Regions from separate parts of the Bradyrhizobium sp. CIAT3101 genome, predicted to be linked through region 4. Evidence: predicted binding sites of a transcription regulator. Region 4 holds the regulator's gene; each other region holds the start of a gene.

Region 1 (7,580 bases), 1.6 Mb from region 4:
CTATGTCTATCCGTTCACGGAGCTCGTCCTGAAGTAGCAGCGACGGTCCGGCATTGACGAAAAGCCCCGCGGGATCGTCCCGCGGGGCTTTTTGCGTCCTGGATCGGCGAACCTTCTCAAAGGCTTTGCCGTCTTATAAAAGACCCCGCAAAGCGGGTCGGTCGAGAGGTCTCATGGTATCGTTGAAGCAGATGGTGTGCGCGGCGGCTGCGTTGCTCGTGATGTCCGCCGTTGCGCGAGCGGAAGAGGGCTTTCCCTTCGGCACCGAGATGACGCTCGAGGCCGTGCCGCAACCCGGCTCGAAGCGAATCCCGAACATCGAGATCGGCGACAATGGTGAGGTCGTGCTCGAGCTCTGGTGCAAGGGCGGCAAGGGCCAGTTCTCGGTCGCCGGCAACACCGTGATTTTCGTTCCCGGCGCAATTCAGGATCGGTCCTGTCCGCCGGCAAAGGCCCAGGCGGATGACGACCTCGTCGCCGCTCTCGCCGCCGTCGAGACCTGGAAACGTCAGGGCGATGTGCTCACGCTGATCGGCCCGAAGCCGCTGCGCTTCCGCGCCAACGGCAATTAGGTCTCTCCGTCATGCCCCGCGAAGGCGGGGCATCCAGTACGCCGCGGCCTATCGATTCAAGCACGGCGGTCTCGGAGTACTGGATCGCCCGGTCAAGCCGGGCGATGACAGCGCGTCGAGAGTTCCGCCTATTTCCACACCGACTTGTCGGCGTCCCAGCGCTGGCCCTTCAGCTCCTTGGCGAGCGCCTCGATCGAGCCGTTGTCGTCGGGCTGGTCGCCTTCCTCATCGGCCGTTGCGTCATCGGAAACGTTGAGCTTGGCGCCCGTGCTCTCGTCGGCGGTGGTGGTCGAGGGGCTGCCGATCCAGACCATCAGCTTGTCTGATGTCCCCGGCTTGTCGGCGGAGATGAGGCCCGAGACCTCGATCGTGTCGGTGAGCTCGAGCGCCGGGAAATCCTGGTTCGGCCGTTTGAAAACGAGCTTGAGCTTGCCGGTGGCGGCGTCGAAGCCCTGCGAGGCCGGCTTGGCCGCGAGCGTCTTGCTCAGCACGCCGGCAATTGCCGTGGCGAGCTTGTCGCGGTTGATCTTGTCGCCGTCGCGCCAGTCGGCGGCGGGAATGCGGACGGTGCGATCCATCTCGGCGAGCCCCGCGGTCCAGCCCGCGGCCGTGACGCCCGGCATCGCCTTGAATTTCGCGAGCAGCGCGGCCGAGCGCTCCGGATCGACCGACATGTTGATGGTCTGCTCGCCGGCGCGCAGCGCGTCGCAGCCGACGGAGAGGCTTGCCAGCGTCACCTCGACGTCCTGGCCCTTGAGGCTCTTCAGGAACTCGGTCGCGTTATCCAGCTTGACCTTGACCGCGATCGCTTCCGGCGACACTTCGGTAAAATCCTTCGGCTGGGGCGTGATGCCGTCGTCGGTGGTCTGGTTGTCCAAAAATTCCTTCTCGCTGAGATCGGCATTATCAGGCGAGGTCACTTCGGTCATGGTCTGGCCGATGCCGATCTGGCCGCGGAACTCGAAGGTGTCGCCGGTCGGCTTGCGCGTGAGCTTGACGGTGACCGGCGCCTTGGCGCCGAGGCTTTGCGTCGTTCCACTCAGCGTCTGGCCGGAGATCTGGAGATTGACGACGAAGCGGTCCTTGCGATCGGAGTTCTTGGCGACGGGGTAGCAGACGTCGAGCACCGCCGCGGTCACCGTCTTGCCCTGCCGGGTCTCCTTCAGGATCACGTCGGCATTGCCGTCCATCAGCCCGTCGATCGAGGTGAAATAGCGCGTCTCCATGCCGCCGGGCGCCGTGGCCTTCGGCGACAGCTTCATCTGGGCTGAGGCGACCTCGGGCGATACTGCAATCAGAGCGGCCAGAAGGGCTGTCGAACAAACCAGAAGCGCGCGCATCGACGAAATCCTCGGAGGAACAGAATCGGGCGCCACCGTAGTGGGTTTTGGCCGCCGGTTGAAGCGCAGGCCAGTGTCGGCAAAAAAGAAGGCCGCCCGGAGGCGGCCTTCGCAACACTGTCGGGTGAGGATGGGCTTAGAAGCCGCCCATGCCGCCGCCGGCCGGCATGGCGGCCGGAGCGTCCTTCTTCGGCGCTTCGGCGACCATCGCTTCGGTGGTCACCAGCAGGCCGGCCACGGAGGAGGCGTCCTGCAGCGCGGTGCGCACCACCTTGGCGGGATCGATGATGCCCTTCTCGATCATGTCGACATAGTCCTCGGTCTGGGCGTCGAAGCCGAAGGTCTCGGACTTGTTCTCGAGGATCTTGCCGACCACGATCGAGCCCTCGACGCCGGCATTCTCCGAGATCTGGCGGATCGGAGCTTCCAGCGCCTTCAGCACGATGTTGATGCCGGCCTGCACGTCGGCATTGGCGTTGGTGAGACGGCCGACCGCCTTCTTGGCGCGCAGCAGCGTGACGCCGCCGCCGGGGACGATGCCTTCCTGCACCGCGGCGCGGGTGGCGTTGAGCGCGTCCTCGACGCGGTCCTTCTTCTCCTTGACCTCGATCTCGGTGGCACCACCGACGCGGATCACGGCGACGCCGCCGGCGAGCTTGGCGAGACGCTCCTGGAGCTTCTCACGGTCGTAGTCCGAGGTGGTTTCCTCGATCTGGGCCTTGATCTGGCCGACGCGGGCCTCGATCTCCGGCTTCTTGCCGGCGCCCTTGACGATCGTGGTGTTCTCCTTGTCGATCACGACCTTGCCGGCACGACCCAGCATCTTCACCGTGACGTTCTCGAGCTTCATGCCGAGATCTTCCGAGATCAGCTGACCGCCGGTCAGGATCGCGAGGTCTTCCAGCATGGCCTTGCGGCGGTCACCGAAGCCCGGCGCCTTGACGGCGGCGACCTTGAGGCCGCCACGCAGGCGGTTGACGACCAGGGTGGCCAGCGCCTCGCCCTCGACGTCCTCGGCGATGATGACGAGCGGCTTGCCCGACTGCACCACGGCTTCGAGCACCGGCAGCATGGCCTGCAGGCCGGAGAGCTTCTTCTCGTGCAGGAGGATGTAGGCGTCCTCGAGCTCGGCGGTCATCTTCTCGGGGTTGGTGACGAAGTAGGGCGACAGATAGCCGCGGTCGAACTTCATGCCCTCGACGATGTCGACTTCGGTGTCGAGCGACTTGTTTTCCTCGACGGTGATGACGCCCTCGTTGCCGACCTTCTGCATCGCCTGGGCGATCATCTTGCCGATGGCGGCATCGCCGTTGGCCGAGATGGTGCCGACCTGGGCGACCTCGGAGGAGGCGGCAACCGGTTTGGCGCGCTTCTCGATGTCCTTGACGACGGCGGTCACCGCGGTGTCGATGCCGCGCTTGAGGTCCATCGGATTCATGCCGGCGGCAACCGCCTTGGCGCCTTCGCGCACGATGGCCTGGGCCAGCACGGTCGCGGTGGTGGTGCCGTCGCCAGCGAGGTCGTTGGTCTTGGAGGCGACCTCACGCACCATCTGGGCGCCCATGTTCTCGAACTTGTCCTCGAGCTCGATCTCCTTGGCGACGGTGACGCCGTCCTTGGTGATGCGGGGCGCGCCGAACGACTTCTCGATGACGACGTTGCGGCCCTTCGGGCCGAGCGTCACCTTGACGGCGTTGGCGAGAATGTCGACGCCGCGCAGCATGCGATCGCGCGCGTCTCCGGAAAACTTGACGTCCTTGGCAGCCATGGTCTGCTATCCCTTCGTGTGTCGTGATGTGTCTTGTTTGAGGCTGTGCGGCGGAATGATGGATGCCCGGACCTCATGATCCGGGCATGGCATTCAGCGGCCGTTCAGGCGTCTGGCCTTAGGCCATCACGCCCATGATGTCCGACTCCTTCATGATCAGGAGATCTTCGTTGTCGATCTTGACCTCGGTGCCCGACCACTTGCCGAACAGCACGCGGTCGCCGACCTTGAGGTCGATCGGGATCAGCTTGCCAGCCTCGTCACGGCCGCCGGGGCCGACGGCGACGACTTCGCCCTGGGACGGCTTTTCCTTGGCGGTGTCGGGGATGATGATGCCGCCCTTGGTCTTTTCCTCGGCGTCGATACGTTTGACCACGACACGGTCATGCAGCGGACGAAATTTGGACTTAGCCATGACGTTTCCCTTTGGAGGCTCGCTTTTCCGAAAGCAGCGGAAGTGGGTGGGGGCGGCGCTCCCGTTCACCCTCAGCCCGAGGAGCGAACGGCGCGCTTAGCAATCGGTCTTTCCGAGTGCTAATAGTGCGCAGGGGATATGGCTTGGCTGCGATCCTGTCAAGCAAAGGTGGTTAAGCGATTGGTGAGGCGGATATAGGATGGTGTCTACGGAAACTCGATTCCGGCGCGGGCGTATATTAGGACGTCATTGCTACGGCTGCGGTTTTGCGCTTGGCTGCGGGAGGGATGCGGCCATGGTCTTGTTCGGGGGAATGCCATGATCAGTTCAGCTCACGCGCGCACGGTTGCCAATCTGGCGGCCGCCTCTTGCCTGGCGTTGCTGCTCGGCGCCTGCGGCGGCGGCATGAGCCTGCCGTCCTTCTCTTCGTCCCAGCCGGCGCCCGAGACCGAGCCCGGCGTCGCGCCGGAAATGCCGGCCTCGATCCGCGCCGACGAGATCGTCGGGCGCTGGGGCCTCGCCTCGTTCCAGAACCCGGCCGACCGCGCCCGCACCGAGGCGGCCGCGCGGGCCCAGTGCAAGAACCCCTACGTGATCGGCGCCGGTTCCTCCGGCGGCGTGATCATGCATCTCGCCGACCAGGCCACGCCGCAGGAACTGCGGCTGAAGGGCTCGCCGGGCGGCAAGAACTATATCGGCCCCTCCGGCCCGACGCCGGGCGAGCAGGACCGCGAGATCGTCTCCTTCGACGGCCGCGTCATGATCACCCGCTTCGTCGACAAGGACGCCGCCACCCGTTACGGCAACATGGTCTACGTCCGCTGCGCGCCGAGGGCGTAAGGATGATCTTTCCCTCTCCCCTTGCGGGAGAGGGTGGTTCGCCGCGCAGCGGCGAGACGGGTGAGGGGTATCTCTCCCCGAGTCCAACTCTCATTTGAGTTCGCGGAGACAGACCCGTCGTCCGGCGCCTTAGCCGAAGCTCCGCTTCGGCGTCCTTATGAACGGCGGCCGAAGGCCGCCTATGCCACCTTCTCCCACAAGGGGAGAAGGGAAGGCAGTCTCGCAATGACGGACCCCAAACAAAAAACGCCGGCTCGCGCCGGCGTTCTTGTTTGTCTCTCTGTCGCGTTCGCTTAGTCGAACAGCGCGTCGATGTCGTCTTGCGAGGCGTGGCCGACGTCGCCGGCGAGCTTCGGGCCGTTGAGCAGCTTTTCGTCCTCGCTGCGGCTGTCGACCGGGGCCGGCACGTGCGACTTGATCGCGTCGACGCCACCCCAGATGTCCATCATCGCATTGATGTGCTGCTCGATGAACTTCATCGTGGTCATGACCTTGCTGATGCGCTGGCCGGTCAGGTCCTGGAAGTTGCAGGCTTCGAAGATCGAGATGACGCGTTCCTGGATGTCGTCGGCAAGGCGCTTCTGCTGGTCGACCGAGTCGACCTTGCCGAGCGCGGATGCCGCCTGGTCGATCGACTCGGCGGCTTCGAGGATCTGCTGGGTCGCCTGTTCGGTACCGCCGACCACCGCGCCGAGCTCGCCGTTGACCTTGGCCATCTCGCCGCCGTCGAAGCTCTTGCCGTGCAGGGTCGCGATCTCGCGCTTGGTGCGGTCGATGGCGTCATGGATCAGGTCGAGCTCGACCTTGAGCTTCTCGCACTGCTCGATCTGGGCCCGATAGGTCTCGAGCATCGTGCGTGCGTCGGAAAGCTCCTGCGCCGTGGAGGCGTCGATCGCCGCCATGGCAGCGCTGCCGGTCAAGGGCGCCGCGCCCTTCGCCATCTGTGCGCGGATCGCGCGCAGCTCCGCCATAATCTCGCTATGCATCGGGCCTGCCTCTTCTGCTACGTCAAGAATTGGCATCTCGCCACCGGCGATATCCTCGACACGAAAACGCTTGCGGTGAACAGCCATCAGGAACTCCCCCCACCTCACTCACGCGTCTTTGTAGACAGAAGCGATTTAACACGAGGTTCACAGCAGGAACTCTTGTGCGGCCGCGCGCGACGGCATGCAAACGGGCGATTAACCATGAGGCTTCGCCCTTCATCGAAAATAAACGCTGATCGCCGAATTGCCGCGCCGATCGCGACGTGGTGAATCGAAACGCCCGATGCGTTTACCAAACGAAACGGAGTTTGCTCTTTATTGACCACGTCGAGGACGCGGACAGCCATCGCGTTCGGCGGCGAATGCAACTAGACGAAACAGTACAGAGTACGTCGATGTTCAAGAAAATGTCTGTCGCGCTGCTTGGCAGCGCTTGCGCCTTCATTGCCGGCGCCGATCGCGCCAGTGCTTTCGACAATACGGTGCCGAACGATCCGCCCGCGGTGCTCTACCAGCCGCATGTCCCGCCGGCACCGGTGCGCGTCGCCTCCAATGCCAACATGGGCGGAGGCTTCATCGAGTTCCTGTTCGGCGACGGGCCCGGCCGCGGTCCGGCCTATGCGCCGCAGCAGTCGATCTATCAGCAGCAGCCCGCCTACAACGATCCACGCCGCCTGCCGCCGATGGGCGAGCCGCAGATGCAGGGTGGATATCAGCAGGGCGCAAGCTACCAGCAGGAGGCGATCGATCCGCGGCAGCGTCCGTTCGATCCGAAATTCGAGAAACAACTTGTTGACTATAGCGGCAAGGAAAGTGCCGGCACGATCGTGGTCGATTCCAACAACAAGTTTCTCTATCTCGTCGAGGGCAACGGCCGGGCGATGCGCTACGGCATCGGCGTCGGACGCGAGGGCTTCACCTGGAGCGGCGTGAAGTCGATCACCGCCAAGCGCGAATGGCCGGATTGGACGCCGCCGGCGGAAATGCTCGCCCGCCGTCCCGATCTGCCGCGGCATATGGAAGGCGGCCCGGAAAACCCGCTCGGCGCGCGCGCGATGTATCTCGGCTCGACGCTCTACCGCATCCACGGCTCCAACGAGCCCTGGACCATCGGCACCAACGTCTCCTCCGGCTGCATCCGCATGCGCAACGAGGACGTCATCGACCTCTACGGCCGCGTCAATGTCGGCACCAAGGTCGTGGTGATGTGAGGGCCTGCGGCATCAATGATGCCGCAGTTGTGAGCAGTCGTGAAGGAGCGGCGGATTGGTGCGGTCATGCCCTGGTCCTATGTGGTGCGCATAGCTACTCAACAGGAGCAATGCGATGCGTACGATCTTGGCTTTGGGTGTTCTCGTCGCTCTGACCGCCTCGGCCAGTGCGGGGACCGTGCATCATCGGCGCCATGTCGCCCCTGCCGGCCAGACCTTCGCCCCTCAGCTCACGCCGCGCGCGGCTGAGGGCTTTGCCTATGTTCCTCGCCCGGTCCCGTACTCGTCCTCGACGCCGGACGAATACAGCAATCGCTATCCGTACTGGGGCGGCTGACCGCCGCACGAAACAAAACGGCCGCCCATTGGGCGGCCGTTCTGCGTTGCGGATCGGACTTGCTCAGGCGTAATCGCTGCCGCCGTCGTCATTGCCGAAATCGCTGTC
Region 2 (7,580 bases), 880 kb from region 4:
CTCTTGAAAGCCAGCTGCGCTCTGACTTAGCTCAGCTAGAATTGTATCGTACGGCTTCACATGACCGGCGGAAATTGCTTTCAGTTTTAAAACAGTGGGAACGCAGATGGAGCATATGCATTCACAATTTTTCTGTAGCGGTGCTCGCTTATATCGTCACAATCAGTGTCTTCATAAAAGGGCCGAACCAATTCAGGAGAGTTGAAAACGAAGATCTGACGGCCGCCTGTTTCGTACCTGTACAGATCGGTGTGGCTTACTCGCGACATAAAGGCAGCAAAATCCACCTGATCTTGTATTTTGGAGGGCTCCATTTTATCGCAAATGGCCCGTCAATTCCCATCCAACCCATTCATTCTAGGCGATGCAATGAGCAACTGCGGTTGCCAGCTCCTATAAATGGCCAAAGCAGCGACGCCTCCTCGCCCTGCCGTCAAGGGGCAGGGCGAGGTCAGCGGTACCGCACTTTCGGCCCTGCATAACCGGGCAGTCGTGCGCCCGATTTCGTCAGCGCCCCTTAGCGGTTTTTGCTGCAGCTCTTGCATTCTGCGGCATAGCTCCAAAGCCGCCGCGGCTCGAAGAGCCACGAACTTCTTTCGTTTTGGTCTGCTCTTGACTTGGCATGGGCGCTTTCTCTCCGTAAGCCCAAGATCCTGTCGTGCTGCTCATGGTCAGCTCCTTCCAACTGGCCTCGATTGGCCTACGGTGAGAGGGAGCAAGGGTCGTGCCAGCATCCCCCGCGAGCTGTCAGCGCCTTATCGCGCTTCGCAAAGGAGCCGAGAAGGCGCGACAGCACGCAAGTGTTTTGGATCTCACACACTTGTGCCGCGCTGTCAGACGTCGAACAATGATCGAGCGGCTGACGCAGTCGGATCTGTACAGACAAGGACGAGAACTAGATTCGTTGCGGCCTGAATTTCGCTCCGACCGAACTCAGGCTAACGAGCTCAGTCAAGTTCAGACCAGACGAGGGCTCCGGCATGAACGCAACCGCGTTTTGGAAGAGATGGGTCCCGATCGCCTGACCAATCTGGCGCGGTCATTGCGATCGAGCAGCATGGATGAATTCTATCCAACGAGAAGAGAAGCCTAGGAGCAGAAAAGAGGGCGGCTGACGCACTATCGAGATTGAAGACCTGGGTTGGTCGCCTTGAGCGGTCCTACTAACGACGAAATCGAATTATTGTTTCTGATCGATGTTAGCCTCGCATCTTTCGGCTTGTCTGCAATTTTCTTTGTCCGTCGCTTCCGCTCGTCGTCAACAGTCAGGGTTTTCTGCGCATAGCCAGGACGGACAATCAAGGGCTCCGCAGCATACAACCTAACGTCGCGGCCGATTCAACCCGTATGCGTGCCATCCTGGTGTGAGATAGTTGCAGTAGCTGCATGATCGGATTGTTTGCTACCTTCAAAGTCGCGTCACCTCCGCTCCCAAGGGTGATGCGGGGGCGGACTCGGCGTATTTCCAGTCGTCGGTGCCGCCCCTCACTCCACTCTTCTCGCGACCGGTCTTAAGAAGGTGCTGCGAACCTGCGGTCGCTTGCATCTCTTTGCCTCCCGGACGCGGATCTAGTTGCAATCGTAGGACGCGAAACGTATGCGTATATGATCATCATCGCCCCGCAGAGTAGATGAAGTGCGATTGAGCTTTGCGTGAGTGTTGGCGTTGAATCAGTTCCCTCGCGCGGCCGCTCGGCCGAGGTACGAAGCTAGGGGACGTGTCGATCCGCTTTTGCCGGGATTTGCACCAGGCTTCCGCTCCGCAATAACGCGGTTTGTCTCCCCTCGGTGATGCCTGTGTTCGAACCCGCGCATTTCGTTCAGCTCCGAAGAGGCCGCCGCCGGCGGCTCGTCGCTTTCATCCAGCTGTTGTCAACTGCCAAAGTTAGCGATTGAGCAAGATAGATAAGGCGCTTATTTCCTAGATCGTCAGAATGAGGGGGCATCATCGAACCTGTACACGCTCCCTCGCTGTTGCGGACATGGCGGTAACTCGACGAGAATCCGGTCCACTGAAGCAAGCCACGGCGAACTCCTGTTACCAGCGCGTTCATCAGCGCTAGCGTTCGCTTCAGTCGGAGCCGGTATCCCAGCAGTCAATCAGATGGATGGCATTAGCGATGACTTAGAATCTCGAGGCACTAATCTCTGGGGATTCTTCCAGGCCTAGATCATCCGTCGCGACATCGACGCAGACCTCGGCCGAACAGTCACACTGCGCTCATTGCGCGCGAGCCAGTTAGCAACGCTAATGATTCAAATAGACTCGCTTATGAGAGCTGATTTTTTGCTGGCAGCCCTTGCTCCCACAAATACCCCATCCTATTTCAGCTGCGCCTGCGTTAGCACTCGCGGGCACAGACTGCTAACAAGGTTGAGATCCTCAACTCCTGCAAATGTTTTAGGAGGACTGCATGCACTTTCGTCCACTTCATGATCGCGTCGTGGTCAAGCGTATCGACGCAGAAGAGAAGACCGCTGGCGGCATCATCATTCCCGATACCGCCAAGGAAAAGCCATCCCAGGGCGAAGTGATCGCCGTTGGCCCCGGTGGCCGCGACGAGAGCGGCAAGCTGATCGCGATCGATCTGGGCGTCGGTGATCGTGTGCTGTTCGGCAAGTGGTCAGGCACTGAGGTTAAGATCGACGGCCGGGAGCTCTTGATCATGAAGGAAAGCGACATCATGGGCGTTCTCACCGACGTGTCGGCCAAAAAGAAGGTCGCTTAATTCAACCCGCTCGCATCGCTCACCTCTGAGGAACGCCTGCCAGGCGCCAAGGGTGAGATGACACAACTCAGGGAAACTAATATGTCATCCAAAGAAGTGAAATTCGGCGTCGACGCCCGCGACCGCATGCTGCGCGGCGTCGACGTCCTCGCCAATGCCGTGAACGTCACGCTCGGCCCGAAGGGTCGTAACGTCGTGCTCGACAAGTCGTTCGGCGCCCCCCGCATCACCAAGGACGGCGTCACCGTCGCCAAAGAGATCGAGCTCGACGACAAGTTCGAGAATATGGGCGCACAGATGGTGCGCGAAGTCGCTTCCAAATCCGCTGACGCGGCCGGCGACGGCACCACCACCGCCACCGTGCTCGCGGCTGCGATCGTCCGGGAAGGCGCCAAAGCGGTTGCCGCCGGCATGAACCCGATGGATCTCAAGCGCGGTATCGACCTCGCCGTCGACGCCGTCGTCGCGGACCTCCAGAAGAACTCCAAGAAGGTCACCTCGAACGAAGAGATCGCCCAGGTCGCCACGATTTCCGCCAACGGCGACGCGGAGATCGGCGAATTCCTTGCCGACGCCATGAAGAAGGTCGGCAACGAGGGTGTCATCACCGTCGAGGAAGCCAAGTCGCTCGAGACCGAGCTCGACGTCGTGGAGGGCATGCAGTTCGACCGCGGCTACATTTCGCCCTACTTCGTCACCAACGCCGACAAGATGCGCGTTGAGATGGACGACGCCTACATCCTCATCAACGAGAAAAAGCTCTCCTCGCTAAACGAGCTGCTGCCGCTGCTGGAGGCCGTGGTGCAGAGCGGCAAGCCCCTGGTCATCGTCGCCGAGGACGTCGAGGGCGAAGCGCTCGCGACCCTGGTCGTGAACCGTCTGCGCGGCGGCCTGAAGGTCGCGGCCGTCAAGGCTCCGGGCTTCGGCGATCGCCGCAAGGCCATGCTGCAGGACATCGCGGTCCTGACCGGCGGCCAGGCGATCTCAGAAGATCTCGGCATCAAGCTCGAGAACGTCACGCTCAACATGCTTGGCCGCGCCAAGAAGGTGATAATCGATAAGGAGAACACCACGATCGTCAACGGCGCCGGCAAGAAGGCCGACATCGAGGCGCGCGTGGCCCAGATCAAGGCGCAGATCGAGGAAACCACCTCGGACTACGACCGTGAGAAGCTCCAGGAGCGTCTCGCCAAGCTCGCTGGCGGCGTCGCGGTGATCCGCGTCGGCGGCGCGACCGAGGTCGAGGTGAAGGAGCGCAAGGATCGCGTTGATGACGCGATGCATGCGACCCGCGCGGCTGTCGAGGAAGGCATCCTGCCGGGCGGCGGCGTCGCCCTGCTCCGCGCGACCGAGCAGCTTAAGAACCTTCGCACCAAGAACGACGACCAGAAGACCGGCGTCGAGATCGTGCGCAAGGCGCTGTCCTGGCCGGCCCGCCAGATCGTGATCAACGCCGGTGAAGACGGCTCGGTGATCGTCGGCAAGATCCTGGAGAAGGATCAGTACGCCTATGGCTTCGACTCACAGGCCGGCGAGTACGGCAACCTGGTCTCGAAGGGCATCATCGACCCGACCAAGGTGGTCCGCACCGCGATCCAGAACGCCTCCTCCGTGGCGGCGCTGCTGATCACCACCGAGGCCATGGTCGCCGAGCTGCCGAAGAAGGCCGCTGCCGGCCCCGCCCTGCCCCCGGGCGGCGGCATGGGCGGCATGGACTTCTAGGTCCTACGCTTTCAACAGAAATACGAAACCCCGGCAGCAATGCCGGGGTTTGTTTTCAGCTCGCTTTTCCACTTCTCTCCGGGCGCACGAAACGCGATCTTGGAATGCCACTTTTTTAGAAATCCCTCATCTCAGCTTCTGTCAAAACTCGTTCCGTGCACGGCTCGTCCTCGTGCACCATTGACCAAAAGATGCGGCTGATGCACCCGACGAGATTGTCCATAGGCAGGTATCATGTGACTATCCCAGTTGTCTCCAGTCACGAAAGCCTGGCTGACGGCCCGTAATAGTCTCGATACACCCATAGGTCTCGCAGCTGAGGCAACGGCTCGCTTAATCGATGCCTAAAGCGTGATGAGATGAGGAGAATCGTCATCGCGCTTTAGGTTGTTGTCTGCGCATGATCTTTCCGGAAAACCGCTTCACACTTTGCGCTAACGCGGGCCTTCAGGTCCGGATCATCCTTTAGCTTTGAGCGCAATCAGGCCGGCTCGGTGTTGCGGGAACGATCGGACAGGGCGATGGAGAGGACGTTATCAAGGGTGCTCTGCTTGTCGCGACGACGTTGTACCGAAGAGGGAATGCGCATGGCTTCGCGGTACTTAGCAACCGTGCGCCGGGCGATTTCAATACCGGACGCACGCAACCGTTCGACAATCGTGTCGTCGGACAGGGTTGCGGATGGCTCCTCCGTATCGATCAGCTGCTTGATGTGGTGGCGGACGGCTTCAGCGGAATGCGCCTCGCCCCCATCGGCCGATGCAATCGGTGCGCTGAAGAAATACTTCAGCTCGAACGTGCCGCGATTCGTCGCGATGTATTTGTTGGCGCTGACGCGCGAGACCGTCGATTCATGCATCTCGATAGCCTCGGCTACCGCTTTCAGGTTGAGCGGCCTCAAGTGTGCGACACCATGGGTGAAGAAGCCGTCCTGCTGGCGCACGATCTCGGTCGCGACCTTCAGGATGGTGCGGGCGCGCTGATCGAGTGCGCGCACCAGCCAGGTCGCGTTCTGCAAGGCATCGGCGAAATAGGATTTGTCGCCGTCCTTGCCGATCCTCTTTGACAGCTCGGTGTAATAGGTCTGGTTCACGAGCACACGCGGCAAGGTGTCGCTGTTGAGCTCGACATGCCAGCCGCCGTCGGGACCCGAACGCACATAGACGTCCGCCACCATGGTCTGCAGGCGCGCGGAGCCGAACTTCATGCCGGGCTTCGGGTTAAGGCGGCGAATCTCGCCGATCATGTCGGCGATATCCTCGTCGTCGACGCCGCAGAGTTCGCGCAAGCTCGCGATGTCGCGCTTGGCGAGGAGATCGAGATGCTCGACGAGCGCCTGCATCGCGGGATCGTAGCGGTCAAGCTCGCGAAGCTGGATCGCCAGACATTCGCTTAAGCTACGTGCGCAGACGCCGGGCGGGTCGAATTTTTGTAGCACGGTAAGAACGTCCTCGACGTCCCTTTGCGTTGCGCCAAGCCGCTCGGCAGCCCCGCCAAGATCGGGCGGCAGATAGCCGGCCTCGTCGACGAGATCGATCAGATACTGCCCGATCATGCGCTGCGCCGGCGCGGTGAACGCGACCACGAGCTGCTCGGCGAGATGGTCGGAAAGTGTCGTCTCTGCCGCGACGAAGGCTTCGAGATTGTAGTCCTCGTCACCGGAGGCGCCGCCGCCCCATTCAGGGTATACGCTCGTGGGTGCATCCTGGGTGTTGCGAACGCCCGCCTCGGCAGCTTCTTCAGAAACAACGTTGTGTTCGATCTCAACACGGCTGCCGATATCAGAGTTCGGCCATTCTTCCTGGCCGATGTCAAACGTTTCGGCGGTCACGCCCAAGGGCTCATGGTCCTCGCCTCCGCTTTCCTCGCGGTCCCTAAATAATCTGGTTTCGTCAGAAACATCACTGGTTGCGCGCTCATTGTCATCAACGGGCTCGAGCAGCGGATTGCGTTCTAGCTCTTCCTCGACGAAGGTCGTGAGATCTAGATTAGACAATTGCAGCATCTTGATCGCCTGCATCAACTGCGGCGTTATCACCAGCGACTGCCGAAACTCAAATCTCTGCGTCAGACTCATAACGCAATCCTTTCAAAGCTGGTCCAATCCCTGCTTATCATAGAGCTGAAGTGCACGACAACAACTTCGGTACTGAGTCACGGCTCCCGAAGAACCATCATCAATCTCGGCGGAGCCACGCCCGCTCGCGGGCGCACCGTCGCCACATCAATCGGATCCACCGACAATTGTGAGCAAGGATTCGCCGTCCGCGAGCTGTGTGAATCCCGGCTTGGATCCTGGGGTAGCTTAACAAACGCTGGTCGCTGCACTTTCGTCCGCGCCAGTTCGGCAATGGCTGGCACTTTCGCGCCTCAGATTGTCGAGAACCTCACCAAGGAATGTCTGGAAGCCGCCAGGACTCACGACACGTCGAATGGCAATAGCTCCGCGTTCCCGCAGGTTCTCTAGCCATCAACGAAACCTCGCCATTTAACCGCCGAATGCTATGGCGAGGTCTGCTTCCTGCCGAACGCTATGCCCGCCGCTTGACGAAACGTCCTCATTGAGGATCTGTGCGGTCTCTCCGATGTCGATGGAGATCGTGCCCCCCCTTGAAGAGCGTCTGCTCGGCCCCAAAGCTACGCAGCCATTTGTCGTCGGTGGTCGACATGGCTTGGCCAACGACAAAGCTCGTGCCGATACCGTGATTGTCACTTTGGCCGAGTGATGAGTCTCATAATTGCGCGACCCTTGCCCGAGCATCCCGAGGAGCGGCATCTGCCCCTTCTGGATCAGACCGCCTTCAATCTGCAATGCCGGCGAATAATCGCTCTGCAGCGGCACCGACCTGATGAGCGAAGTTGCGATCTTGCTACTCTGCTCGCCCGAATCAAAGCGCGGATCCACCGCGTTTTGTCCCAAAAGGAGCCTGGGCCGGGGACGGTGGCTGCAGCCCAGGAAATACCAGAGGATTGCGGCACGTTGCCGCCGTTAGCCGCTTTCTCCGCTAGCAAATCCACGTCGTGGTGGGCTCGTGCGCCACAGTCATGTCGGCTCTGATCCACGTGTCCCAAAACGGAGAGATCGACCTTTTGACGGCGACTGCGGAGGCGCCGTTTGATTTCGTGCGG
Region 3 (7,580 bases), 3.2 Mb from region 4:
GGCGAGACCGTCGTCGTTGGCGGTGCCGGCCGCACGGCCCGACGACAGCATCAGGAAGGTCTCGGCGGTGTCCTTGGCCGGCACCACCGAGATGCCGAGATTGTTCTTGGCGTTGATCAGCGTGATCACCTTGAAAGTCTGGCCGCCGGCCTGGGCAGCGATGGCCTTGCCGCGAAACGAAGTCGGGTCGTTGACATCGACCCCGCCATCCTTGCGCGCGACGAGGACCACCTGCGCAACGAAGATGGTGGGAGAAAAAGCGGCGAGCTTGTGCCGCTCGATATTGTTGGTGGTGTTGCCGCATTCCAGATCGATCGTGCCGTTGGCTAGCAGCTGAATGCGCGTCGCCGAGGTGATGGGTTGATAGCGGATCTCGAGCTTGGGGAGCTTGAGGGCCGTCTTGATCGCCTGCACCACCTGTTCACAGATTTCCACGGTGTAGCCGATCGGCTTCTGGTTGCCATCGAGATAAGCGAAGGGCACCGAGGTCTCGGGATACCCCAGCGTGATCGAGCCGGTCTCACGGATCTTGTCGAGCCTGCCCGCACCCTGCGCCATGGCCTCGCCGGAAAGAACAAAAGCAGCGACGGCCGCCGCGGCGAGCGCCTTGATCGTTATCGCTTTCATCTCGTCCCCTTCTTCCGCTGATGTCCGTGATGCCGTCCACGGTAGCCAACGAAAGGACGGCCCGGCGCGAACGGCTTCATGCTCTGGACTATCGTCCAAAAGGTCGATCTGATGAAATTCCAGTTTCACACTCTCCTATACGGATTTGATATGGCCACCAGACGGATGGGCTTGAAGCATGTGGAGGCCTTTCGGGCGGTCTTCGTGACGGGATCGATGACGCAGGCAGCTCAGCGCATGCATACCTCGCAACCCCAGATCAGCCGCCTGATCGGGCAGCGGAAGCGATCACGCAATTCCCGCTGTTCGACCGCAGCGGCGGTCGCCTCCGCCCGACCGTGGACGGATCGCGCTTTTTTCAGGAGGTCGAGAAGACCTTCATCGGCCTCGCCGGACTGGAGGCCAGCGCAGCCAGCATCCGTTCGTTCGGTATGGGTCGGCTAAGCGTTGCGGCGATGCCGCGCCTGGCCGGCGGCCTGCTGACGCGCATCGCGGCGCGTTTCAAGATGGACTATCCGCATGTGATGATCTCGATCCGGTCCGGCACGGCGAGCGCCGTGCACGACTGGATCAGCTCCGGGCTCTGCGACATCGGGTTGGCCATGCTCTATGGCGAGGTTGCGGGGGTGCATGTCGAGCCGGTGCTCAGGACACGTTGCGTCGCAATCATGCCGAAAGCACATCGCCTTGCGCAGAAGAAGACGCTGCGCCCTGCCGACTTCGCCGATGAGGCCTTCATCTCCTTCGCCACAGGGAGTCCGCTCTACGATCGCATCGATGCGATCTTCGCGCAGGCGGGCGTTGCACGCCGCATTGTTGCCGAGACCGATCTGGGCGCATCGGTCTGTGCCCTGGTCGCAGCCGGCCTCGGCGTCAGCATCATCAACCCGATTGCCGCACACGACGAAAGCTCCGGCGCGGCTCTGGTCACGCGCCCCTTCAACCCTATCGTCCCCGTGACGATCGCGCTGCTCCATCCACCTCATGCCGCGCCCGGCCGGTTGATTGATGCCTTCGGCGAATATGCCCGCAAGGTCATGGGCGCGGAGTTGGGCTATCTCGAGCGGTAGGCGACCGGCGCAATTCCGCTCAGCTGCACAGTTTCTGCTTCTGCAGGATGCGACGCACTTCAGCCATCTTGGCGCGGCACGGCTCGGCCGCCATGGCCTTCGCCTCGCTGGTTCGTCCCTGTGCCAGCAGCAACACCGCCATAAGGCTCTGCGCGCCGGAGCGCACCGGCCCGCCCGCGACATCCGAGGCGGCGAGCGACATGGCGGTTCGCGCTTCGGTCTCGGCGGAGTTGAAGCTGGCTTTTTCCAGGTAGGCGATCGCGCGGAACAGATGAGCCCGCGGGTCCTTCGGATAGCGGGTCACGAGATCGAGCGACCGGCTCGCCATCTCTTCAGCATTCGTCGGCGCTTCCGACGCGCGGATGTAGTGCAAGGCATCGGCCATGTAGGATGAATAATGCATGGCGGCGAAGCCGGCGCAGACCAGAGACACCGCCAATCCTGCGAACAACGTCATGCCGGCGCTCCGTGGCAGGCTGTCATAGGACCAGAAGGCGAGCCACGGCGTGATCGCAAGCGCGGCGCCGGCCAGCGCACCGCCTGCATGGGCATAGTAGTTGACGTTGCCGGAGGCGCCAAAGGCGAGCGGCAGCAGCGCGGGAATGCCGAAGAACAGCGACGTCTTCAGTCGCGAGATTGTTTGCGCGGCGTCCGCCTCCGGATCGAAGCTCGATACGAACAGCGCGGCGATGAGCCCGGTAATGGCGCCGGACGCACCGACGCCCACCGCGACGGCGGGGCCATTGCCCAGCAACGAGCCGATTTCGCCGGCGACTGCGCTGGCGACGAAGATCAGCGAAAACCAGCCACGGCCGATGAGGCTCTCCAGCCTGACGCCGACGATGAACAGCGCAACGCAATTGCCGACGAGGTGCCACTGGCTGCCATGCAGAAGCGGCGCAAGGCCGATCCGCCACCACTCTCCCCGTCCGACGACCAGATCGTAGCCGGATGCGCCCTGAGCGATCAGCGAGCGGACATCGAGTGAGCCATCCTTGGCAATGTCGATGGCCAGGCTGCGTTGCAGCGCATAGACGAGCAGCAGAACGAAAATCAGGCCAATGGTGAGGAAAGGGATATCGGCCAGAAGCCTGTTGTCGCGAAACAGCGAGCCCTCATCGGACGAGGGCTGAGTGTCGTCGCGCTCGACCGCCGGGGCGATCGGCGCGGCGGGTTGAAACGATCGACCTGGAGCTGGCGCTACAACGCCGCGTCGGCCAAAAGTGGTCGCCATGAATGCATCTCTCGCGTTCTCACAGCCTTGAGTTGACGCGAGGAATGTTTTCGACGGGTTAGCGCAAGCCCTGCGGGCGGCAGGAACCTTCCGACTGGTAACGGCCCGGTTTCCCGGATCGCGGGCTTTTTAGGGATTGCCTGGAGCCCTTCATACGGACGCCATAGCTCGGATGGAGCGCAGCGCAATCCGGGACCAGCTTCGCCGGGGAGAGACTTTCCCGGATTTCGCTTCGCTCCCATCCGGGCTACGCGCTGTCATCGCGGGCTTCTCGCAACGACGTGGAGAGAGTGGCCTACGCCTTCAGCTCCACCGTCTTGAACTCCGCCGGCAGGATCACTTCCAGCAGTTCGACGTCATCGGAGTAATCCAAAATCATGTGCTTGATCTTCGGCGGCTGGGTCCAGGCGCTGCCTTCTTTCATCAGGGTCTCGCCCTGCCCGTCCATGTAGGTCTTCACCCAGCCCTTGAGCACGTAGACCATCTGGAAGTCGACATCGTGGAAGTGGAGCTTCGAAACCTCGGCAGGATCGCAGGGACCCTGCAGGCGGATCACGTGGGCTTGCGCGAGGCCGTGGCTGGCCGCGGCAATGCCGAGGTCGCGATACTTGGCGTAGGCGCGCAGGCCGTCGGCTTTGAAATCTTCCTCGCGGTGATGGCTGATGGCGATGCGCTGCCTTGGGCGGCCGGGTTTCTTCGTCGCGGACGTTTTCGCTGAAGTCTTGGCGGTGGTCGTGCGCGCCTTCGACTTCACGGCCTTGCGTGCGGAGGAACGCACGGCGGCCTTGGCACCGCTTCGTTTCTTCACAGCGGTCTGGGCTGCGCTGCGCGATTTTGTTTTTTTGGTTGTTGTCTTGGCCATGAGCCGGCCTCCCCTGTTGTTATGGGAAGAGGCTAACACGGAAACAGGTCTCGTAGGGTGGGCAAAGCGACTTGTCCGCCGAAGCTCGAAGAGCGAAGGCGGAAGCGTGCCCACGTTCTGCGCGTGATCATGAAGAGATCGTGGGCACGGCGCTTGCGCGCCTTTGCCCACCCTACGAGAGCGGTGCTCGCCGCGAGACCTGGGCCCTATCTCAATTCAATCGGAACACGCCGTCCACGGCGCGCAGCTCGGCCGGCTTGATCAGCTTGGAATGCGCCACCGTCACCGAATGCAGCGGCCCGTCGAGCTTCTCGGTCCAGAACGCGAGGAAGTCTGTCAGCGCCGGGAATTTCGGAAACATGTCGTAGTTCTGCCAGACGTAAGTCTGGAGCAGCGACGGGTGATCCGGCATCCGGTAGAGAATCTGGGCCGTCGTCAGCCCGTAGCCCAGCATCTGTTTCCGGAAGTCCTCGGAAACGCCCCCAACCCGCAATCCCATGCCAACCTCCTTTGCAGGAGCGCATTCAGGGGGCGGCTTGCCGGTACGCTGCTTACGAGCCACCCGGTGGAGATGCGCTCACATGAGAGAAATGTGACGCAAACTGATAATCCATCTCAAGCCCAAAGGTTTAACAAGCTGTTGAAATTCAATGCTTTAGCAGCAGAGACAGCTCCGTGCTAATACGGCCCCGGCGGGTCCCCAAGCTCGGTTAACGATGGTAAAGAGATTTTGGCAGGGCGGGCCTTCAGAGTGCCGATTTTTCTGCTAGAAGCCCTTGCCCCCGCAAAATTCCTGTCCTATTTCAGCCTCGCCTGTGCTAGCACTCGTGGGCACAGACTGCTAATGCCAAAAAATCCTTAACTCGTGCAAATGCTTAGGAGAGCTGCATGAAATTCCGTCCGCTTCACGACCGCGTCGTGGTCAAGCGTATCGACGCAGAAGAGAAGACCGCCGGCGGCATCATCATCCCCGACACTGCCAAGGAAAAGCCCTCGCAGGGTGAAGTCGTCGCCGTTGGCCCCGGTGGCCGCGACGAGGCTGGCAAGCTGATCCCGATCGACCTGAAGGTCGGCGACCGCGTGCTGTTCGGCAAGTGGTCCGGCACCGAAGTGAAGATCGACGGCGTCGATCTCTTGATCATGAAGGAAAGCGACATCATGGGCGTCCTCGACGTCCCCGCTTCCAAGAAGAAGGCGGCCTAACAGCCCCTCTCTCCCTCCCGTCATTCATTATCCAAGGAAAAACTCCAGATGGCAGCCAAAGAAGTCAAATTCTCGGTTGAAGCGCGCGACAAGATGCTGCGCGGCGTCGACGTTCTCGCCAACGCGGTGAAGGTCACGCTCGGTCCGAAGGGCCGCAACGTCGTGCTCGACAAGTCGTTCGGCGCTCCCCGCATCACCAAGGACGGCGTCACCGTCGCCAAGGAGATCGAGCTCGAGGACAAGTTCGAGAACATGGGCGCGCAGATGGTGCGCGAAGTCGCCTCCAAGTCCGCTGACGCGGCCGGCGACGGCACCACCACCGCCACCGTGCTGGCCCAGGCGATCGTGAAGGAAGGCGCCAAGTCGGTTGCCGCCGGCATGAACCCGATGGACCTCAAGCGCGGTATCGACCTCGCGGTCGAAGCCGTGGTTGCGGACCTGCAGAAGAACTCCAAGAAGGTCACCTCGAACGACGAGATCGCCCAGGTCGGCACCATCTCGGCGAACGGCGACCAGGAGATCGGCAAGTTCCTCTCCGACGCCATGAAGAAGGTCGGCAACGAGGGTGTCATCACCGTCGAGGAAGCCAAGTCGCTCGAGACCGAGCTCGACGTCGTCGAGGGCATGCAGTTCGACCGCGGCTACATCTCGCCCTACTTCGTCACCAACGCCGACAAGATGCGCGTTGAGATGGACGACGCCTACATCCTCATCAACGAGAAGAAGCTCTCCTCGCTGAACGAGCTGCTCCCGCTGCTCGAGGCCGTGGTGCAGACCGGCAAGCCGCTGGTCATCGTCGCCGAGGACGTCGAAGGCGAAGCGCTCGCGACCCTGGTCGTGAACCGCCTCCGTGGCGGCCTGAAGGTCGCAGCCGTCAAGGCTCCGGGCTTCGGCGATCGCCGCAAGGCCATGCTGCAGGACATCGCGATCCTGACCGGCGGCCAGGCGATCTCGGAAGATCTCGGCATCAAGCTCGAGAACGTCACGCTCAACATGCTCGGTCGCGCCAAGAAGGTGATGATCGACAAGGAGAACACCACGATCGTCAACGGCGCCGGCAAGAAGGCCGACATCGAGGCGCGCGTGGCCCAGATCAAGGCGCAGATCGAGGAAACCACCTCGGACTACGACCGTGAGAAGCTCCAGGAGCGTCTCGCCAAGCTCGCTGGCGGCGTCGCGGTGATCCGCGTCGGCGGCGCGACCGAGGTCGAGGTGAAGGAGCGCAAGGATCGCGTTGATGACGCGATGCATGCGACCCGCGCGGCTGTCGAGGAAGGCATCGTCCCGGGCGGCGGCGTCGCCCTGCTCCGTGCGTCCGAGCAGCTCAAGGGCCTGCGCACCAAGAACGACGACCAGAAGACCGGCGTCGAGATCGTTCGCAAGGCTTTGTCGGCTCCCGCTCGCCAGATCGCGATCAACGCCGGTGAAGACGGCTCGGTGATCGTCGGCAAGATCCTGGAGAACAAGACCTACGCTTACGGCTTCGACTCCCAGACCGGCGAGTACGTCAACCTCGTCACCAAGGGCATCATCGACCCGACCAAGGTGGTCCGTACCGCGATCCAGAACGCAGCTTCGGTTGCCGCGCTCCTGATCACCACGGAAGCCATGGTCGCCGAGTTGCCCAAGAAGGGCGGCGCCGGTCCGGCAATGCCCCCGGGCGGCGGCATGGGCGGCATGGACTTCTAAGCGACGAAGTCGTCCCGGACGCGGCGCAGCGCGAAGCGGTGCACCGCAGATCCGGGATCTCGCTCCAAATAATACGAAACCCCGGCAGCAATGCCGGGTTTTTGTTTGTGGGGATCGTCATTCCGGGGCGCGCCCGCTTGGGCGCGAGCCCGTGACGAGACGAGAGACGCGGCTGCCTCACCCCACCTTCCCCATCCGATCCGGACGCAGCTCGCCTCGGGAATCGAGCGACCAGAAGATCCGCGTCACCTTGCCGACGAGATTGTCCATCGGCACGAATCCCATCGCACCCATCGCGCGGCTGTCGGTGGAGTTGTCGCGGTTATCGCCGAGCACGAAGACATGGCCGGGCGGCACCGTGACGACATTGGTGTTGTCGTAATAGCCGTTGTCGATGCAGTCATAGGTGACGTAGTTCGCGTCGTTCGGCAGCACCTCGCGCCAGCGCTTGATCTTGGCGCCGGCCTCCAACCCGCAAGCAGCCCCGCCTGCGGCAAAATCCTTGAGCGCAACGCGGATCACCGGCTTGTCGTTGAGGACGAGTTGCCCCTGTCGCATCTGGATGCGGTCGCCGGGCAGGCCCACCACGCGCTTGACGTAGTCGACGGAAATGTCCTTCGGGTTGCGAAACACCACGATGTCGCCGTAGCGGGGCTCCGCGGCAAGGAAGCGGCCCGAGATCCATGACGGCGAGAAGGGAAACGAATAGCGGTCGTAGCCATAGGCATATTTGGCGGCGAAGACGTAGTCGCCGACCACCAGCGTCGGCATCATCGAGCCGGATGGAATGTTGAACGGCTGATACAGGAAGATGCGAAACAGGAACGGCGGCGACCACAACACGGGGACGAGCAGGATCAGGATGACGATCGCCTTCCATTCGCTGGATTTTGCC
Region 4 (7,580 bases):
GCGGCCTATCTGAAGTCGCGCAAGATCAAGCGCGTCTTCGTTGCGGGTCTCGCGACGGATTTCTGCGTCGCCTGGACCGCGCTCGATGCACGCAAGGCAGGCTTCGAGGTCTATGTCGTGGAAGACGCCTGCCGCGGCATCGATACGCAGGGCTCGCTCGCGAAGGCCTGGGCCGACATGGCCAAGGCCGGCGTGAAGCGGATTCAGTCTGCGGACATCGCAGTGAGCGCGTAAGGCGCGGCAACTCTCAAACCCTCATCCTGAGGAGCGCGCCGCTTGGCGCGCGTCTCGAAGGATGAAGGCCGAGGCGTGAGAGCTGGGCCTGCATGGTTCGAGACGGCGCTGACGCGCCTCCTCACCATGAGGGATCAGAGCGCGCTCAGTTCGCTTCGTTGCTGTTCGCGGCCGGCGCAGGCTTGGCGCCACCCTTGGCGACGCCGACCAGCGCCGGGCGCAGCACGCGCTCGCCGATGGTGTAGCCGGCCTGCATGACCTGCACGACGGTGCCGGCGGGCACCGACGCATCCGGCACCTCGTACATCGCCTGCTGGAAGTTCGGATCGAACTTCTGGCCCTGCGGATCGAACTTCTTCACGCCATGCTTTTCCAGCGCGTTGAGCAGCGAACGCTCGGTGAGCTCGACGCCCTCGATCAGCGCGGTCAGGCCGGGATCGGCCGCGGCACGCGCTTCGGCCGGAACGGCATCGAGCGCGCGCTGAAGGTTGTCGGCGATGTCGAGCACGTCGCGGGCAAAGCCGGTGACGCCATAGAGCTTGGAGTCAGCGACCTCCTTGGCGGTGCGCTTGCGCAGATTTTCCATCTCGGCCAGCGTCCGCAGCATGCGGTCGCGCGCCTCGGCGGCTTCCTTCTGCAGCAATTCCACCGAACCCGGCTCGGGGTCGTCGGGCATGATGTAGGGTTTCGACACCACGGGCTCGCCGGTCGCGGCAGTCGTGTCTTCGGGTTGCCGGTCTCGATCGGTCATCGGCTCTCTTTTCGAACTGGTCTTACGGGATTTTGCTGGCCCGGATATCGTGCTTCGGGCGCTGAAAATCAAGCGCCCGTGATCGTCTCAAATGCCGGTCAGCCCCCCAGCAGGCGGCTGACGATGCGGGCGGCGTAGTCCACGGTCGGGATCACACGGGCATAATTCAGCCGCGTCGGCCCGATCACGCCCAAAACGCCGACGATGCGGCCGGCGGCATCCCGATAGGGCGAGATGATGGTGGAGGACCCCGACAGCGAAAACAGCTTGTTTTCGCTGCCGATGAAGATCCGGACGCCCTCGGCGGTTTCGGCACGCCCCAGCAGGTCGATGACGCCGCGCTTGGTCTCGAGATCGTCGAACAGCAGGCGAACGCGCTCGAGATCCTCCAGCGCGTGCAGGTCCTCCAGCAGATTGGCGTGGCCGCGGACGATGAGCTGGCGGTCCTCATTCTCGCCGCCAGACCAGCTCGCGATCCCGGCCGAGATCACCTTTTGCGTCAATTGATCGAGCTCGGCGCGAGCCTCGCCTAGCGCGGTTTCCAGCTCGAGCCGCGCCTCGGCGAGCGTCCGGCCGCGAATCCGCGCATTGAGGAAATTGCCGGCTTCGATGATGGCGGAGGAGGGAACTCCCGGCGGCAGCGCCAGCACGCGGTTTTCAACCTGGCCATCCTCGCCGACCAGGATCACCAGTGCCTTTTCGGGTTCCAGCCGGACGAACTCGATGTGCTTCAGCCTTGTATTTGATTTCGGCGTCAAAACGACGGCCGCGGTGCGGGTGAGACCCGACAGCCGCGTCAGCGCCTGATCGAGCGCCGCCTCGACTGATTGGGCCTGACCGACGGAGGTCAGCTGGCTCTGGATCGACTGCCGCTCCGCCTCGTTGAGATCGCCGACCTGCATCAAGGCGTCGACGAAGAAGCGCAGGCCGAGTTCCGTCGGTAGCCGGCCGGCAGACGTGTGCGGGGCGTAGATGAGGCCGAGATGTTCCAGATCGGCCATGACGTTGCGGACCGAGGCCGGCGACAGCGGCATCGCGATCAGCCGCGAGATGTTGCGCGAGCCCACCGGCTCGCCGGTCGCGAGGTAGCTTTCGACAATTTGACGAAAGATGTCGCGTGAACGCTCGTTGAGCTGGGCGAGGCCTGCGCGCGGCGCGATCAGATGGATCGGATCGTGATGGGCCACAGACGGTAACTCCTCTCAGATGCTCATAATTTGTCCATCCCCGAGGGTTCTGACAAGCGTGGCGTTTGCGGGGTGGAAAACCCGGGGTGAAAAAGCCTTGTCCTTTCCCCTTGCCGCCCACCCTCACCCCACCTACAAGCACCGCGAATAGCCCTTTTCCGAGAGTTTTGGAGGATTCCCCATGCGGCCAAGCCGCCGTGCGCCCGACGAATTGCGCCCCGTGACGCTTGAGCGTGGCGTGGTCAAATACGCGGAAGGCTCCTGCCTCGTGAAATTCGGCGACACCCATGTGCTGGTCACCGCCACCCTGGAAGACCGCCTGCCGCCCTGGCTGAAGGGCCAGGGCCGCGGCTGGGTCACCGCCGAATACGGCATGCTGCCGCGCGCGACCTCCGAACGCACCCGCCGCGAAGCGGCCGCCGGCAAGCAGAGCGGCCGCACCGTCGAGATCCAGCGCCTGATCGGGCGTTCGTTGCGCACCATCGTCGATCTCGAAGCGCTCGGTGAGCGCCAGATCACGGTCGATTGCGACGTGCTCCAGGCCGATGGCGGCACCCGCACCGCCTCGATCACCGGTGCCTGGGTCGCGCTCGCCGACTGCATCAACTGGATGAAGACGCGCAACATGATCAAGGCCAACGTGATGCGCGACAACGTCGCCGCGATCTCGTGCGGCATCTATCAGGGCAAGCCGGTGCTGGATCTCGACTATGCCGAGGATTCCGAAGCCGAAACCGACGCCAATTTCGTCATGACCGGCGACGGCCGCATCATCGAGGTGCAGGGCACCGCGGAACGCGAGCCGTTCACGCAGGACGAGTTCCTCGCGCTGATCGCCCTGGCGCAAAAGGGCATCGCGCGTCTGGTGGACTTGCAGAAACTGGCTGTCGCGTAGTCAATAGGCCCATGCACCGCCGAATCACCGGAAAGCTCGTCATCGCGACCCACAATCCCGGCAAGCTCGCCGAGATGAAGGAGCTGCTCGCGCCTCACGGCATCGAGGTGGTGTCGGCCGGCGAGCTCGGCCTGCCCGAGCCCGACGAGACCGGCAACGACTTCCGCAGCAATGCCGCGATCAAGGCGATCGCGGCGGCGCAGGCGACCGGATTTCCATCCTTCGCCGATGATTCCGGCATCGTGGTCGATGCGCTCGACGGCGCGCCCGGCATCTACAGCGCGCGCTGGGCCGGACCGTCCAAGGATTTCGCCGCGGCCATGGCGCAGATCGAGCGCCTGTTGCAGGAGCGCGGCGCCACGACGCCCGACAAACGTAAATCGCATTTCGTCTCGGCGCTCTGCGTCGCCTGGCCCGACGGTCATCTCGAAGAGGTCGAGGCGCGCGTCGACGGCACAATGGTCTGGCCGCCGCGCGGTACCGCCGGCTTCGGTTACGATCCGATGTTCTTGCCCGACGGTCACACGCGCACCTTCGGCGAGATGGAAAGCATCGAGAAGCACGGCCTGCCGCCACTCGGCCTCGGCCTGTCGCACCGCGCCCGCGCCTTCGTGAAACTGGCGGAGATCTGCCTTGAGCCGCGCTAAAGCGTTTTCAAGCGAAGTGGACACCGGTTCGCGCCGGGAAAACGCGTCAAAACAAGAATCTGAAGCTTTTGGCGTCTACGTGCACTGGCCGTTCTGCCTGTCGAAGTGTCCCTATTGCGACTTCAACAGCCATGTCCGCCACGCCGCGATCGACGAGGCGCGTTTTGCCTCCGCGTTCGCCCGCGAGATCGAAACCACCGCACAGCGCGCGCCCGGCCGTGAGGTCTCCTCGATCTTTCTCGGCGGCGGCACGCCGTCGCTGATGCAGCCTTCGACCGTCGGCGCCGTGCTCGACGCGATCGGCCAGCATTGGAACGTTGCCAATGACGTCGAAGTGACGCTCGAGGCAAACCCGACCAGTGTCGAAGCCACGCGCTTTGCCGGCTATCGCGCAGCCGGCGTCAATCGCGTTTCACTGGGCGTGCAGGCGCTGGATGACGCCTCGCTGAAAGCGCTCGGCCGCATGCACAGCGCGCGCGAGGCGCTCGATGCCGTTGCGATCGCGCGCCGCTCGTTCGATCGCTATTCGTTCGACCTGATCTACGCCCGCCCGGACCAGACGCCGGCGATGTGGGCCGACGAGCTGCGTCTCGCCATCGATGAAGCGGCCGAGCATCTGTCGCTCTACCAGCTCACCATCGAGGAAGGCACGCCGTTCTTCGGCCTGCACCAGGCCGGCAAGCTGAAGACGCCGGACGAAGCCGTCGCGCGCGCGCTCTACGACGTGACGCAGGAGACCTGCGACAAGCTCGGTCTGCCGGCTTACGAGATTTCCAATCACGCGCGGCGCGGCGCCGAGTGCCGGCACAATCTGGTGTACTGGCGCGGCGAGGAATATGCCGGCATCGGTCCCGGCGCACATGGCCGCCTCGACATCGACGGCGCGCGCCATGCCACCGCCACCGAGAAGCGGCCCGAAGCCTGGCTGATGCGCGTCGAAAGCAGCGGCCACGGCGTCGTCACCGACGATCTCCTCAACAGCGAAGAACGCGCCGACGAATTCCTGCTGATGGGATTGCGCCTCGCCGAGGGCATCGACCCCGAGCGTTACACGGCGCTCTCAGGTCGCCCGCTGGACCCCGGTCGCATCGCGCTGCTGCGCGAGGAAGGCGCGATCACGGTCGATGCAACGGGCCGTTTGCGCGTCACGAGCAGCGGATTCCCGGTGCTGGACGCTGTGGTCGCGGATCTCGCGGCATAGCGAGCTCTTGTAGGGTGGGCAAAGCGAAGCGTGCCCACGCATTCTTTGAAATAGAGAGAGATCGTGGGCACGGCGCAAGGGCGCCTTTGCCCACCCTACGGCACCGTCGTCCTGAACTACGCCCCAAAGCTCTTCGGCGAACCCGCGACCGCAACACCGCCGCCGGTCGTCACCTTCATCACCGCAAGGCCCCGCTCGTTGGTGCCGTCGGCGCGGAAGCGGAACAGGCCGTCGATGCCGGCGAAGCCGGAGGGATTGGTGAGCACGTCGGACGAGAAGCGCGTGGTGCCCTGCGTGCGCGCGAGTGCGGCCACGAGTGCGACCGCGTCATAGGCAAGTGTCGCGGTGCGGATCGGCTCGGCGCCGTATTTGGTGCGGTAACGGCCGGCGAATGCGCGGAAGCCGGCGGGATCCGGCGCGGCGTAGAGGCCGCCTTGCAGGTTCGGGCTGGCATAGACCCGCGGGCTGTCCCAGAGGCCGGTGCCGAGCAGCTGGATGTTGCGTAAGTTCGCGCCCGCGGCCGTCATCGCATCCGCGACCGCGACGACGGCATCGCCGTCATCGGCAATGAACAGCGCATCGGCGCTGCCGAGCTGTTGCGCGACAGTGCGCGCGGGCGTGGCGCGATCGGCGCCGTATTTCTCGAATGCGACGATGCGTCCGCCGCGCCTGGGCACCGCGGCCTTCACCGCGGCTTCGACGACATTGCCATAGGCATTGTCGGGCAGGAGCACGGCGACGGAACGTTTTCCGATGCTGGAGGAATATTCGACGATGCGATTGACGTCGGACTCCGGCAGGAAGCTCAAGAGATAGACGCCGCGGCCGGCGACGCTCGAATCCGTCGAGAACGCCATCACCGAAATGCCCCGCGTGCGCGCGACCTGCGCCACGGCCGGGACCGACTGCGCGAACAGCGGCCCCAGGATGATCTCGGCGCCTTCGTCGACCGCCTGCTGCGCGCCGGCTTGCGCGCCCTGCGGGCTGCCATTGTCGTCCTTGATCAGGAGCTGGATGTTCGGGTTCTGGAACTCGGCCAGCGCCATCTCGGCAGCGTTGCGCATCGACTGCGCGGCGAGCCCGGCATTGCCCGCGGCCGACAGCGGCAGGATCACCGCAACCTTCACCCCGCCGGTGCCGGCGGTGGTCGCCTGCTGCGGCGGGCCTGCCGGCTGGGCCGGCGGCGGAGAGGAACTCGAGAACGGGTTGGAAAACTGGCTGAGGCTCTGCTGCACGCCGGCGCAGGCTGACAGCAGGGGCGTGCCGAGCAGCAGGCCAAGCGCACTCCGCCGGGTCGCACCCGCGAAACGGGGCCCCTCAACGGGAGACTTCAGATCACGCGGGCCCACCATTGCAACTTCTCTTCTGATCGTCCGTCGCCGGCCGATCACAGCAAATCTTGCCGCGACAGAACCCGCGGATTCAGGCATATTGTCGGCAAATAGTTAACCAAAACAAAAGGATAATGACCGCTTAACGCGGCTGCCCTCGCTGCCTGGCTGGCTGTTCGCCGTCCGTCATCCAGCATCAAGGCGGGCTTTCCGCCGCGAATATGGCGCTGACGCTTCGTTCCCGTGAGAATGTGATGCCGGATGGATCACATTCCAGTCCTTCCTCGCCCCTCAACTGGCACGATCTTTTTCGAAGGACCGGTTCCCAGCCCCGGGGATCATGCCTAAGTTCGAATCATTATGCGCGCAAAGCCGGCCCCGATAAATACGCCTGAAGGCCCAGACGCCGCCCCGCGCGGTTTCTCCATCGACGCCCATCGGCTCGCGGTGCCGAAGCCGGCGGCCGGCCTCTATCTGGTGGCGACCCCGATCGGCAATCTCGGCGACATCACGCTGCGCGCGCTGCAGACGCTCGCCGGGGTCGACGTCATCGCCTGCGAGGACACCCGCATCACGCGGCGCCTGACCGAGCGCTACGACATCTCGGCGCAGCTCAAGCAATATCATGAGCACAATGCCGAAGCCGCCCGCCCAAAGATCCTGGAGGCGCTTGCCGCCGGCGGCTCGGTCGCGCTGGTATCGGATGCCGGCACGCCGCTGATCTCCGATCCCGGTTACAAGCTGGTTCGCGAGGTCTGCGCCGCGGGCCATGCGGTCTATGCACTGCCCGGCCCGTCCTCCGTGCTGGCAGCGCTGTCGGTCGCCGCGCTACCGACCGATCGCTTCTTCTTCGAGGGCTTTCTGCCGGCGAAATCCGCCGCGCGGCGGTCGCGCCTGGCTGAGCTCGCCCGCATCGATGCGACGCTGGTGATGTTCGACTCCGGAAACCGCGTGCAGGACACTCTCGCCGATCTCGCCGAGATCATGGGCACGCGTGAAGCCGCGATCTGCCGTGAGCTGACAAAGCTGCACGAGGAGATTTCCCGCGCGACGCTGAGCGAGCTCGCCCGCGACGCCGACAGCCTCGAGACGCGCGGCGAATTCGTGCTGGTGATCGGCCCGCCTGCTGCGGATGCCGACGTGCTGACGGCGGATGCGCTGGACGATCTCCTGCGCGCGCAGCTCGCCGCGCATAGCGTCAAGGACGCCGTCGCGCACGCGGTCGCGCTCTCGGGGCGGCCCCGCCGCGAGGTCTATGCCCGCGCGCTCGAGCTCGCAAAGGATTTGCGGGGCGGCGATGGCGAAGACTAAGGACGCAACGGAACCGAAACCGG

Evidence for each region. The regulator HrcA, encoded in region 4, represses chaperone genes, less so after heat shock. The targets are predictions, from matches to a motif close to GTTAGCACTCNCNNNNNGNGAGTGCTAAC.
Region 1: QA645_RS37540 (co-chaperone GroES) is a predicted target of HrcA. The motif match lies at 4,191-4,219, and genes of this name have one in related genera.
Region 2: QA645_RS40665 (co-chaperone GroES) is a predicted target of HrcA. The motif match lies at 2,342-2,370, and genes of this name have one in related genera.
Region 3: QA645_RS16195 (co-chaperone GroES) is a predicted target of HrcA. The motif match lies at 4,611-4,639, and genes of this name have one in related genera.

Annotation. Positions count from the first base shown of each region.
Region 1 is NZ_CP121634.1:8,018,299-8,025,878, reverse strand. It holds gene QA645_RS37560 (L-lactate permease) at 1-37, shown strand, start outside; gene QA645_RS37555 (META domain-containing protein) at 174-572, shown strand; gene QA645_RS37550 (hypothetical protein) at 701-1,912, opposite strand; gene groL (chaperonin GroEL) at 2,049-3,680, opposite strand; gene QA645_RS37540 (co-chaperone GroES) at 3,799-4,095, opposite strand; gene QA645_RS37535 (hypothetical protein) at 4,414-4,935, shown strand; gene QA645_RS37530 (protein phosphatase CheZ) at 5,229-6,008, opposite strand; gene QA645_RS37525 (L,D-transpeptidase) at 6,320-7,135, shown strand; gene QA645_RS37520 (hypothetical protein) at 7,251-7,472, shown strand; gene QA645_RS37515 (DUF2076 domain-containing protein) at 7,536-7,580, opposite strand, start outside.
Region 2 is NZ_CP121634.1:8,764,525-8,772,104, forward strand. It holds gene QA645_RS40665 (co-chaperone GroES) at 2,415-2,729, shown strand; gene groL (chaperonin GroEL) at 2,811-4,451, shown strand; gene rpoN (RNA polymerase factor sigma-54) at 4,933-6,528, opposite strand; gene QA645_RS40680 (hypothetical protein) at 6,940-7,356, opposite strand.
Region 3 is NZ_CP121634.1:3,461,747-3,469,326, reverse strand. It holds gene QA645_RS16220 (amino acid ABC transporter substrate-binding protein) at 1-627, opposite strand, end outside; gene QA645_RS43345 (LysR family transcriptional regulator) at 706-1,071, shown strand; gene QA645_RS16215 (LysR substrate-binding domain-containing protein) at 966-1,697, shown strand; gene QA645_RS16210 (rhomboid family intramembrane serine protease) at 1,717-2,931, opposite strand; gene QA645_RS16205 (cupin domain-containing protein) at 3,227-3,793, opposite strand; gene QA645_RS16200 (usg protein) at 4,005-4,292, opposite strand; gene QA645_RS16195 (co-chaperone GroES) at 4,682-4,996, shown strand; gene groL (chaperonin GroEL) at 5,045-6,685, shown strand; gene lepB (signal peptidase I) at 6,863-7,580, opposite strand, start outside.
Region 4 is NZ_CP121634.1:279,712-287,291, forward strand. It holds gene pncA (bifunctional nicotinamidase/pyrazinamidase) at 1-234, shown strand, start outside; gene grpE (nucleotide exchange factor GrpE) at 380-985, opposite strand; gene hrcA (heat-inducible transcriptional repressor HrcA) at 1,084-2,172, opposite strand; gene rph (ribonuclease PH) at 2,354-3,067, shown strand; gene rdgB (RdgB/HAM1 family non-canonical purine NTP pyrophosphatase) at 3,079-3,714, shown strand; gene hemW (radical SAM family heme chaperone HemW) at 3,731-4,915, shown strand; gene QA645_RS01180 (penicillin-binding protein activator) at 5,032-6,267, opposite strand; gene rsmI (16S rRNA (cytidine(1402)-2'-O)-methyltransferase) at 6,607-7,557, shown strand; gene QA645_RS01190 (YraN family protein) at 7,544-7,580, shown strand, end outside.